DNA from 2 places in the Paenibacillus sp. FSL M7-1455 genome. Region 2 is predicted to be linked to the other one. Evidence: riboswitches for the same ligand, from Rfam matches in the RefSeq annotation. Region 2 holds a riboswitch; the other holds the start of a gene.
What was found. A riboswitch is a leader RNA that binds a small molecule or an ion and turns the genes downstream of it on or off. The one in region 2 is predicted to bind thiamine pyrophosphate.
Positions count from the first base shown of each region.

Region 1: linked by a shared signal. The riboswitch ahead of NYE48_RS02315 (ABC transporter substrate-binding protein) and the one ahead of tenI (thiazole tautomerase TenI) in region 2 are both predicted to bind thiamine pyrophosphate.

Region 1 covers NZ_JBBORO010000001.1:537,079-543,097, reverse strand. The annotation lists gene NYE48_RS02325 (spore germination protein) at 1-1,158, opposite strand, end outside; partial or broken gene NYE48_RS02320 (GerAB/ArcD/ProY family transporter) at 1,155-2,190, opposite strand; TPP riboswitch at 2,386-2,497, shown strand; gene NYE48_RS02315 (ABC transporter substrate-binding protein) at 2,677-3,723, shown strand; gene NYE48_RS02310 (MTH1187 family thiamine-binding protein) at 3,798-4,091, shown strand; gene NYE48_RS02305 (ABC transporter permease) at 4,088-4,849, shown strand; gene NYE48_RS02300 (ABC transporter ATP-binding protein) at 4,880-5,713, shown strand; gene NYE48_RS02295 (DUF3888 domain-containing protein) at 5,886-6,019, shown strand, end outside.
Region 2 covers NZ_JBBORO010000001.1:4,315,340-4,321,358, forward strand. The annotation lists gene NYE48_RS19900 (thiazole synthase) at 1-118, opposite strand, end outside; gene thiS (sulfur carrier protein ThiS) at 123-329, opposite strand; gene thiO (glycine oxidase ThiO) at 310-1,482, opposite strand; gene tenI (thiazole tautomerase TenI) at 1,466-2,098, opposite strand; TPP riboswitch at 2,214-2,318, opposite strand; gene pulA (type I pullulanase) at 2,465-4,531, opposite strand; gene gcvH (glycine cleavage system protein GcvH) at 4,985-5,377, opposite strand; gene sdaAA (L-serine ammonia-lyase, iron-sulfur-dependent, subunit alpha) at 5,440-6,019, opposite strand, start outside.

The sequences.
Region 1 (6,019 bases), 3.8 Mb from region 2:
GATGACGACGATCGTTCCCGGGCCCGCAATCCCTGCGCTGATGGCAGCTTGGCCGATAATCAGCCCGCCCACGACCGATAAGGTCTGCCCAAACGCGGAAGGAAGCCGCATGCCCGCTTCGCGGAAAATCTCGAACAACAGCAGCATCACCATCGCCTCCAGGGGAGCCGGAAGCGGCACGCCCTGCCTGGAATTCACCAGGGTCGCCAGCAGCGTAAAAGGGATTTGGTCCTGATGGTACGTCGTCAGCGCAATCCAAAACCCCGGCAGGAACAGGGAAAGCAGCACGCCGCACATCCGCAAAAAACGCGTAAAAGCAACCACGACATTGACGAGATGGGCGTCCTCCGAGGAGTTGAGCAGGAAGTTGAAGCTCGCCGGGGCGATGAGCACCGTCGGAGCCCCGCCCATCACGATCGCAAATTTCCCGTGGAGCAGCGCGTTCACGGCATAGTCCGGCCTCCCCGTATAAGTCATCAGCGGAAAAAGCGAGAAGCCCGTCAATATCTCTTCGAGTTGGCTGTTGCTCACAAGGCCTTTGACGTTCATGCGGGAAAGTTTCGTTCGGATCTCCTGCAGGACATGCTCCTGGATCGTCTCCTTATGGTACAGAAGATGAACTTTCGTCGACGTTTCGGAACCGATCGTAAACTCCTCGACGGCAAGGAGATGGGTCTTCAGCCGTCTTCGGATCAAAGCGATATTGGTGTACGAGTCCTCGATAAAACCGTCCCTCGGCCCCCTCGTCGAAACCTCCGTGTTCGGCTCCTCCGGCTGCCGTTTGGGCGCATTGGCCATGATCATCGAGTAGCAGCTGTCCGACGGCTCGAAGATCAGCAGGAGGTCCCCCTCCAGCACGGTCTCTTTCATTGCCGCTTCCCTTTGGTCCTCGGGGATCGGGTCCATGGGGAACGGAATTTTGCGCGGCCAATCCATCTCGTCCGACAGCAGGATCTGCTCCGATATATCCATCAGTTCGGACACGACCCATTGCTCCACTCTTGCCGTATCGGACAATCCCTGGCAGTAAATCAGCTGAACCGAATAACCCGGTACCGATAACGGAATCGTTTTTCTCCGGATATCCGAGCTTGATCCAAACAGCTCCGCAACGATGGCTTCGATGGCCTGGGCTTCCTTTCGTTCACGGCTTTTCACGATATTCTCCCCCTTCGCCGGGCCAAGCCGATCAGCCCCGTGATGATCACCGAAAAGGCCGCTATTCCCCACACCGATACGGGAAGCACATAGACGGACAGGGCCTTCATAAAATACCGGTCGCTGAAAGGAACGGCCATCATGATTAATATCGCGATAAAAATGCCCCCCAGCACCCACGCTTTCGCCTTTTTGCCCTTCACCCGAAAAACATCGAGAATGAGGAACAAAGCGAGCGAAATTCTTAAAAACGCGCCGCAGAACCATTGGTAGACGCTAAAAAAGTCAAGATGCTCGACGTATCGTCCAATGTTCAGAAGCCTCCATTGCTCGTATGCAGGAAACCGGAGCTTGCCCGCTTCGTCCGCCCCGAATTCGACGATGGCGCCCATGACGGGCCCCAGGGTGAGTCCTAAAAAAAGCAAAACCGTGACGGCCAAGGAAACATAGGTTATCCGCGTTCGGATATGATGCTGCAAAAAGAAGATCATGATGACTTCGGCAAAGCCGGCCCCCGCGTAAAGCGTCCCCTTCCACACGGGCCCCATGCCAAGTTCAAGCATCGGCTTCAGCAAGGAGTAGTCCTTGTGGGGCATATTAAACGACATGACAAAAAAACCAAGCACAATCACCATCGGCAGCAAAAGGCTCGCGGTATTGGCAATGGATTGAATGCCCAAGAAGGCGTTTAAAGCCGAGATCAGAAGGAACAGAAAAGATCATAATGGGCGTTTCGGGAGAGAAGGTCAGATGAATCCAATATACGGTATCCCGGGTCGTCACCGCGCAAATGGCAAACAGATACAAACCAATGAAAACGGCCAACATGCGGCCCACGATCGGATGATAGGCTTTGGCCAACCAATCGAACAGATGGCGTTTATTGAGTTTCGCCATGCCTGCATAAAGAAATGCCGCCCATACGAGCGTGAGTCCGCATGCCAGCAGCACCGAAATCCAGGCGTCCCGTTTTGCCGCGTCAAGCAAAATGGGAATGACGATGACATGATTCAGCAGGCCGGTGCTCAGCATCAAAATCATGACCGTCTGAATGAACGAAATGCTTGTTTTGATTTTCCTCAGCCCCCTGTAAAAACCAGACTCCTTTCATCCTTATAGTGGCATTTTTACGAGCATTTATACGCCGGCTTGGCCAGCCGCACGGCCGAAAGCGTTGAATTATTCCAAGCTTAGGACTATAATACCAATGTAATAACCCGTTAACTTCATAAGAATCCGGGGTGCTGGAATCGGCCGGCTGAGATTGTATCCCTTCAAGATACTGACCCTTAAACCTGATCTGGGTAATGCCAGCGTAGGAAAAGCCATCGTCATGGCGTTCGCCATGTCATCCTTGCGCCTTAAGCGTCCCGCATCCGGGGCGCTTTTTTTGTTGAATGATCGGACCTTCCGGCGAAAATAAAGACGGCCGCGGTCCCGTGATTCGCCTCCAGATATGGAAACGCGATTCTTTTGCAGCATGAAGGGGATTAACTGGATAAGGGAGAGAGTAACGCAATGAAAACGAAAAAAATCGGACTGTTTTTGCTGGCATTCCTGCTTGTGCTGGCTACGGCCGCTTGCGGAAGCAAAAACGCCCAAACGACGGGCCAGGGGACGCCTTCAGGGGAAACCTCCTCGGCCGGCGGCGGCGAGCCCAAACAACTGAAGGATGTCAAAGTCGTGCTGGACTGGACGCCGAACACGAACCATACGGGACTCTATGTCGCCAAAGAAAAGGGGTACTACGAAGAAGAAGGGCTGAACGTCGACATCGTGCAGCCGGGAGCCGGCGGCGCGGAGGCGATGGTGGCATCGGGCAAGGTGCCGTTTGGCGTCAGCGTGCAGGAAAACGTCACCCAAGCGCGCACGCAAGGCGTTCCGCTCGTGTCGATCGCGGCGGTGATCCAGCATAACACTTCCGGTTTTGCCGCGCCCGTGGACCGGAACATCAAACGGCCGAAGGATTTTGAAGGCAAAACGTACGGCGGCTGGGGCTCTCCGGTGGAAAAAGCCGTGATCGATTCGATCATGGACATCGACAAGGCCGACGTCAGCAAGCTGAAAATCGTCAACATGGGCGAAGCGGATTATTTTACGGCGGTGAAACGCGACATCGATTTCGCCTGGATTTTCTACGGCTGGACCGGCATCGAAGCCGAGCTCCGCAAGGAGCCGCTCGATATGCTGTACGTCAAAGACTTCTCCGACAAGCTGGACTATTACACGCCGGTCCTCGTCACCAATGAAAAGCAGATCAAGGAAGATCCGGAGCTGGTCAAAGCGTTTATGCGCGCTACCTCCAAAGGTTATCAATTCGCGATTGAGCATCCCGAGGATGCAGCCAATGTCTTGATCAAAGCCGTGCCCGAGCTCGACAAGGATCTCGTCATGGCCAGCCAAAAGTGGCTCAGCCCGAAATACCAGGACGACGCCAAGCGCTGGGGCGAGCAGAAGGAACAGGTTTGGAAAGGATATTCGGATTGGATGTACGAGCATAAGCTGCTCGACAAACCGCTGGATGTCGAAAACGCGTTTACGAACGACTTTTTGCCGCAACAATAGGTAAGGATCGCTGTACCAAGCGACCCCGCTGCGCGATTAAAGCAATCATCAAATTTTATAAGGACGTGATTGATATGGCTCATACCCTGCTCAGCATACAGGTCATTCCAAAAACGCCGAACAACGAGGATTCCTACGCTTACGTCGACCGCGCCATCGAAGTGATCCAAAAGTCGGGCGTCAAATACGAGGTGCACCCGCTGGAAACGACGATGGAAGGCGAACTCGAGGAATTGCTCGACGTCGTGCGCCGCATGCACGAAGCTCTTGTGGAGGCGGGCAGCCCAAGCATCATTTCCCAGATCAAAATCGCCCATCGTCCCGGCGGCATCAGCATGGAGCGGCTTACGGAGAAATACCGTCCATGAGACGTTGGTGGAATAGCGTATGGCCGCCCTTTGTGGCGGTCCTCTTCTTTTTGGTCGCATGGGAGCTGAGCACCTCGCTGTTTCATATCGAAAAATGGATCCTTCCTTCCCCGGTGGATATCGCCAAGGAAACCGCGGACGGGGCCGGGGATCTGTGGGGCCATGTCGGGGCAACGGTGAGGCTGACGCTTGAAGGATTTATCATCGGAACGGCGGTCGGGCTGATCATCGCGCTGATCCTGCACCTGATCCCGTTTCTCAAGTCGGCCTTGTACCCGCTGCTCATTTTGAGCCAAAACATTCCGACCATTGCGCTTGCCCCGCTCCTGATGATCTGGTTCGGCTTCGGGCTGCTGCCCAAGCTGATCGTCATTACCCTGGTCTGCTTTTTCCCCGTGGCCGTCGCCACGATGGGCGGACTGAAGCAGACCGACCGGGTCATGCTGAATTACATGCGGATGATCGGCGCGAACAAGCGGCAAATTTTCGCCAAGCTGGAGCTGCCGCACGCGCTGCCCGCGATCTTTTCGGGCGTCAAAATCGCGGCGACGTACAGCGTGATGGGAGCGGTCATTGCGGAGTGGATCGGTGCCGACAAGGGGATCGGATACTATATGATGCTGCAAAAATCGGGCTACCGCACCGATCGCATGTTTGTCGCCATCATGATCATCGTGGCGCTAAGCCTGCTCCTGTTCGGCCTCATCGCCCTGCTTGAAAAATGGCTTGTACGTTGGAAACCGAAACAGGATAACTGATACCGGAAAAGAAAGGAGCTGCTAAAACCTATGTCAACGCTGGAACAAAAGCCGGCTGCCCTGAAAACCGGCGATAATCAAACCGTTCCCGCCCTCGAAGCGGCCGGCATCAGCAAAACCTTCCGGTCCAAGCGAAGCCGGCTGCAGGTGCTGGACGACGTGACGCTGACCGTGGGCAAAGGCGAATTCGTCTCCATCCTCGGACCCTCCGGCAGCGGCAAAAGCACGCTGTTCCATATCATCGGCGGCCTCGTCAAACCGGATGCGGGCAGCATAAGCATGAACGGCGCGGACGTAACGGGCCAGCAGGGACATATCAGCTACATGCCGCAGCAGCCGGCCTTGTTCCCATGGCGGACGATCGAAGACAACGTTCTGCTGTCCCAGGAGGTTCAAGGGAAGGTTGACCGGGAAGCCCGCGAAAATGCCCGCCGATGGCTCGGTAAGGTCGGGCTCGGCGGATTCGAGAAAAACCATCCGCATACGCTGTCCGGCGGCATGCAGCAGCGGGCCGCTTTCCTGCGCGCCCTGCTCAGCCCGCAGGAGCTGATGTGCCTCGACGAGCCGTTCAGCGCGCTCGATGCCTTGACCCGCAGCGACATGCAGCGCTGGCTGCTCGATATTTGGGAGGAGAGCCGCCGCTCGGTGCTCTTCATTACGCATAATATTGAAGAGGCGCTGCTGCTATCCAGCCGTATTTACGTGTTTTCGAGCCGGCCGGCCGCGGTGCTTCACGAGATCGACGTGCCGTTCCAACGGCCGCGCCGCGAGGACATCATCGAGCATCCCGATTTCATCCGGCTCAGACGCGAGCTGTCCGGCTGGCTGCGCGAAGAGCAGCTGAAAATGCAAGGAGCCACTTAAGATTCGGCCGCATAAATAACGGCCCGTGCTTGCCGTTCCCCGAAGGAACCCATGCACGGGCCGTTTTGTATAGATCACCGATGATGTTCTTGATCTCTGATCATGTTCGAATCGTTTTGCAGGCCGCATATTTTCATCCAATTCAGGGGAACGTTGTATACGAGGTGAAACGATGAAATCCCAACTACGATCGGCCGTGCTGCTCTTGTCCGTTTTCCTGTCTTCTTGCCCCGCCGCTGCCGCCGCGGAGGAGCTTCAGCCGAAAGAGCCGAAGCTGCAGCTGTACCAAGACATGATGCTGGAGCT
Region 2 (6,019 bases):
ACGTCAATATTTGCGCGCCGGACACGTTTACCGCTTCCCTCTGCACTTCAAAATTCGGGAACTTCCCCGTCCCAAGCAGCAATCTTGATTGAAATTGATGCGGTCCGATGTGTAACATCGCCTTATCCTCCTCCCACAAAATGCACCAGTTCGATCCGGTCTCCGTTTCGGACGTCCGCGTCCTTATGCTCGTTTTTCTCGAGTATGTTCCCGTTGATTTCCACGACGACGACCTGCCGGTCCAGGCCGAAATGCGCTAGCAGCCGCGCCACCTTCGTTACCGACTCCGGCACCTGTACGGCGTTCCCGTTAATGATCAAATCCAACATGGGCGATCCTCCCCTCCGATGGCCTGACGGCGTGATGCCGGTCCGGCGCAAAAGATTCCCAGCCTGTGAATGAAGGCCGCCTTCCGCTCATCTGCTCAGCGATGAGCGCCCCGGTAATGGGGCTCAGCAACACGCCGTTGCGGTAATGCCCCGCGGCGACAAACAAACCTTCGTAGCCTGCGGCGGCACCCAGATAAGGAAGGCCGTCACGGGTTTGCGGCCGCAGCCCTGCCCACGCCTTCTCCCATCGGGCAGACGTTATCCGCGGCACGAGGGCGGCTGCTTTGGCCATCAGCCCCATCAAACCTTCGACGGACACCGTCAGCTCATCGTTGCGCTCGACCATGGAAGCTCCGACGAGGAGTCTCCCTCCCCGCTTCGGCACCAAATAACAGCCGTCGGTGAATACGGTATGGCTTACCAAAGGGACCTCCGTTACGACCGAAAAGCATTCGCCTTTCACCGGGTACACGTCGGTTTCGATTCCCGCTTGCGCCAGCAGCCGCTGGCCGTGGACACCTGCAGCGATGACCGCCTGTCCGCAGCTTATCGTCCCTTCATCCGTAACGATGCCGGTAACCCGCCCCCGTTCCAGCCGCAGCGAACGAACGCCGCAATTTTCCTTGGCTTCGGCGCCGAGCATGACGGCTGCCCGGACATAGGCGGCCGTCAATTCGGGCGCCGACACCTGCCCGTCCCCGGGAATCCGCATCGCGCCTTCGATGCGGCCCGTCAGGTTAGGCTCCAACTCGTTAGCTTCGGCAGGCGTAAGCCACGCGGCCGTTTCCCCGGCTTGGCGTTGAAAGGCGATCATCCGCCGGCAATCGGCGGCCTGGTCCGGCGTCAACGCCACCTTCAAAAGCCCTTTCTGCACCAGCCCGATGTCGATGCCGGTAAGCTCCCTCAGCTCCTCCGCCAGCTGGGGAAACATCGCCCGGCTCTGCCGCGCGAGGTCGAACAGCACGTCCGCCCGGTGGGTCTCCGACTGGGCGCCGAGCATGCCGGCCGCCGCGCCCGACGCGCCGGAGCCGATTTTCTCCCGCTCCAGAATCAATACGCGCCTGCCCTTCTTTGCCAGATGGTACGCGATGGAACCGCCGATGACGCCGCCTCCGACCACGACGACGTCAGCAACGTCAGCTTGATGGACCATGGTTTTCCCTCCCGTTATGTAAACATTGATAGTAAGCGGCAGCAGCGCTGACCGGGTCTGCCGCTTCCAAAATCCCGCTCATGACGGCCACGCCCGCCGCGCCGGCTTCAAGCGTATCCGCCACGTTCGCCGGCATCACACCGCCGATGGCGATAACGGGAATGCGGACGCGGCTCGCGAGCAGCCTCAGTTCCCCGGGTCCGCGGGCCGGAGAACCGGGCTTGGATGCCGTCGCATAGACATGCCCGAAAATGACATAGTCGGCCCCTTCCTCCTCGGCCGCCACGGCCTCGTGCAGCGAATGGACCGACCGGCCGATCCGCAGCTGCGGAAACCACTTCTTCACATCGGATGCATCCAGGCTGTGATGCCCGAGCTGCGCGCCCCGCACCCCGGCGGCCGCCGCGACGTCGGCCCGATCGTTCACCACGATGCGGTTTGCGGGAACCCCCGCAGCCAGCAGCATTCCGATTCCCTCCAGCAGCTCGCGCGCCGGTTTGGCCCGTTCCCTTAGATGAAACGCATCCACGTATGGATGGATGAGGCCGGCAATTCTCGCCAGCTCATCCAGCGGCTGCCTTCCCGTCGAAACGACATGCAGTTCCCTCCCTGTCAAAGGACCTCAACTCCCGCAAAAAAAAATTAAAGGCCGCTTTCCCGAAAGAAAGTGGCCTTTTCCGCACGTCGACAGCCTTGCGCCCCCAAAAAAACGCATAAGGCGCAAGCATAAAACGTTGTTCTTACCACTTCCCTCCGCTGGCATCGCTCCAGATCAGGTTCAAAGGGTCCGGAAATCGCACTTCCGTCTCAGCCGTCAGGCACCCCTAGTGATTTGCTATGAAATTGAAATTTACTATAACATGAAATCCGGTATGTGGCAATCTCTTCCATCCTGTTTTTTCAGCCCGCGCATCCGAAGCATCCGAAGCATCCGGCGAAAAGCGCCCCCGGACCGAAAAACGGCAAAACGCGGCGGCGGCAGTCAACGCGTAAGCAGAAATCGATGGGCTTGGCTGATGCCGCCCGCATCCTCGAACAACACCATCATGGACAGATCCGGAACAACCGCCTGTTCGTCCCGGATCCAATCAAGCGCCTCGTTCCCGGCACGCTCTTCGTTTACCGCGACCTTCCAGCCGGTTTTGGAAAAAGGAATGTCCAGCTTAATCTCATGGTTGTTCGCGTTATAGACGACGATGATGTTTTTCCAAGCGTCGCCGCCCGCAAAGTCCTTCAGCATAAAAGCGACGACATGCTCCCCGCAGCGGAGCGTTTCCAAATGGGTGTCAATCTGGTTCCGGGAGTTCAAGCGAAAGGCGGGGTGGCTTCTCCGAAGCTCGATCAGGCCCCGGTAATAGTCAAAAACCGGCCTAAACCTCCGCTTGTTTTCCCATCTTATGGCATTGACGGCATCGCCGCTGCGGTAGCTGTTATGATCCCCGTATTTCGTGCGGAGCAGCTCGTCGCCGGCATGAATGAGCGGAATCCCTTGGGAGGTCAGCACGATGCCGTTGGCCAGGAGGGCGCGTTTTACCGTCTCGCTTTTCATGATGTTCTCGCCGTCTATGCTCCGGTACGGCTCGGAATTTTCCACGGCCTCATGCAGGCTCCCTCCGTGAACGAGTTCCCCGTTTCGGATGTCCGGAAACTTGGCCTCGTCCCGCAGCCCCTGCGTCGTCAGCACTTTATCCCATAAATTCAAATTGTCGTGAACGGTCACGTAATTGACCGATTCGAGCGGAACATCCGCGAAATCGCCAATCGATCCCCTGACCCCTTCAAGGACCGCCGCTTCCGTGCCCGTTCCGCCCGTGGCAAAACCTTTCCCTTCGCCGTCGCTGTCCCCTTTGATCGCGCCGCGGAAATGGTCGTTGAATACGGCAAAGCCGAGATTCCTTTGGCTGCCTTTCAACGTTTGCCGCCCAAGCGGAGACTCCCCGCCCGTCCAGGGCTCCCCGTAGACGATGATGGCCGGGTCCGCCTCGCGGCGCAGCTCTTCGACCATCAGCCTGACGGTATCGGTATCGATCAGTCCCATCAAGTCCAAACGGAATCCGTCGATGTGATATTCGTCCGCCCAATAACGAACCGAATCGAGGATGAATTTCCGGACCATCGGGCGCTCCGTCGCCAGCTCGTTGCCGACGCCGGACCCGTTTGCCAGCCTGCCTTCGGCGTCCCTGCGGTAGAAGTACCCGGGCACGACCGCCTCGAACGGTCCGTCCTCGACGCTGTAGGTATGATTGTACACGACGTCCATCACGACGCGGATCCCTTTGCCGTGCAGCGCCATGACCATTTCCTTGAATTCGCGGATCCGGAGACCCGGCACGGTCGGATCGGTCGCGTAGGAGCCTTCCGGCAAGTTAAAATGCTGCGGATCATACCCCCAATTGTACTTCGGCCCGGAAGCGCCGGGATCGTCCGCCTGCAGCTCGTTCACCGTTTGGAAATCGAATACCGGCAGCAGGTGGACATGCGTGACTCCAAGCTCCTCCAAATGGTCGATGCCGATCGCATTGCCGTCCTTATCGCGCAATCCCGTTTCCGTAAACGCTTTAAATTTTCCTTTATGTTGAAAACCGGCGCCAGGGTCGGCCGAAAAATCGCGCACATGCAGTTCGTACAAAACGGCGTCTTCGCACCCTGCCAGGGGCGGCCTGCGGTCCGCTTCCCAGCCGGGCGGGTTCCAGGCTTCCATGTCCACGATCGCCGACCTGGCGCCGTTGGCGCTGACGGCTTTCGAATACGGATCGGCGGCATAGCGGACGGTTCCATCCGGGTGCTCGATCTTGTACATATAATACCGGCCGGCAAGATCGCCGGAAAATCGCAAAAACCATACGCCGTCCTTCCACTTTTTCATCCCGATTTCCAGTCCGCCCGCATGATCGATGACCTGGCCGTCCGCGTTATAACAACCCGCATCCTCATAAAGCGCGAGCGTCACTTTTGCGGCCCCGGGCGCCCACAGCTTAAAAACGCTTTCCGCTTTGCTATACGTGCAGCCCAAATCCCGTCCGCCGTAATACTCCGTGATTTCCCTCATGATTACACCACCGTAAGCTATGACATTCGATGCACGCAAGGATGCTGCATAATCCCCAAAAACGACTTTCAGTCCGAAATAGACAGCGACAAAGTTTGGTTCGGTTACATACTGTTTCCGGGAGCGGCCGGAATCGGATTTTGCATCATCCCGACGTCAAAAAGCCTAACCTATCCTATGTGCTTTTGTTGCCAAATGTACAGGTTTGTATGCATCGAAAAGAGCCCAATTTGAAGCGTGCCGCCGTCAAAATAGGCGGATCGCGGTTGCGGGCTTGCCGAAGGCGGCAACGGCGCAGCTGCGCCGCCATTAAGGCGGGGCGTCGCGGCTTAAGGCCCTTTAAGGCGGACTTCGGCCCTCCCGCTTATTCAGGCGCTTCAGCGTTGATTCAGGCGCAAAAAGGCGCCGGATCATGCCGGATCCGACGCCTTTTCCATCCATTTTTTCGGATTGCTACTCTTCGAGAAACTCTGCGTATTGCTGCGGACTGAGCAAAGCCGAGAGCTGCTCCTCCAGATCGCCTTCGACTTCGATTTCGGCCATCCACCCGCCGTCGTACGGTTCGTTGTTGACGAGCTCCGGCTCGTCGCCGAGCCGCGGATTGATTTTGGCGATTTGGCCGCTGACGGGGCTGAACAGGTCCGACACGGTTTTGACGGATTCGATCGTGCCGATGCTTTCTTCAGCCTGTACGCTTGCGCCTTCTTCGGGAAGCTCCACGAATACGATGTCGCCAAGCTGATGCTGGGCGAAATCGCTGATGCCGATGCGCACGACGTTTCCGCTTACCTTTTCGACCCATTCGTGATCCTTGCTGTACCAACGGTTTTCTTTCACATTGCTCATCGTTTTTCGACTCTCCTTCGATTCTTGTCGTCATCCTTCGAAATAGGGTTGCTAATGAGCCATTATGGGGTGTCTGACGGCGGCTGCTTGGTTTCTTTGGCTTCCTTGGCTTTGCGGCGGCGCTGCTCGACCAGCTCTCGGGTCAGCCTGCGGCCGGTAGGCGTGGCGGCAAGGCCGCCTTTGCCCGTTTCCCGGTGTTTGCTCGGCATGGCGCTGCCGACCTCCAGCATGACGCCGATAACCTCGTCGGCGGGAATGACGCTGCCGACGCCGGCAAGGGCCATATCGGCGGCTGCCAGCGCGGTGACGGCGCCGAGGCCGTTGCGGACGATGCACGGAATTTCCACCAATCCGGCGACGGGATCGCAAATGAGGCCGAGGCAGTTTTTCATGGCCAAGCCGACCGCATGGACGGCCTGACGCGGCGAGCCGCCCCTTAGTTCGACCATGGCCCCGGCCGCCATGCCGATCGCCGATCCGACCTCGGCCTGGCAGCCGCCTTCCGCGCCGGAAATCGACGCGTTGTTGGCAATGACGTACCCGATCGCCCCGGCCGTAAATAAGCCGCGCACCAGCTTGTCGTCCTCCCAGCCGAAGCGTTCCTGCGAGCTGACGAACACGCCGGGAATGATGCCGCAGGAG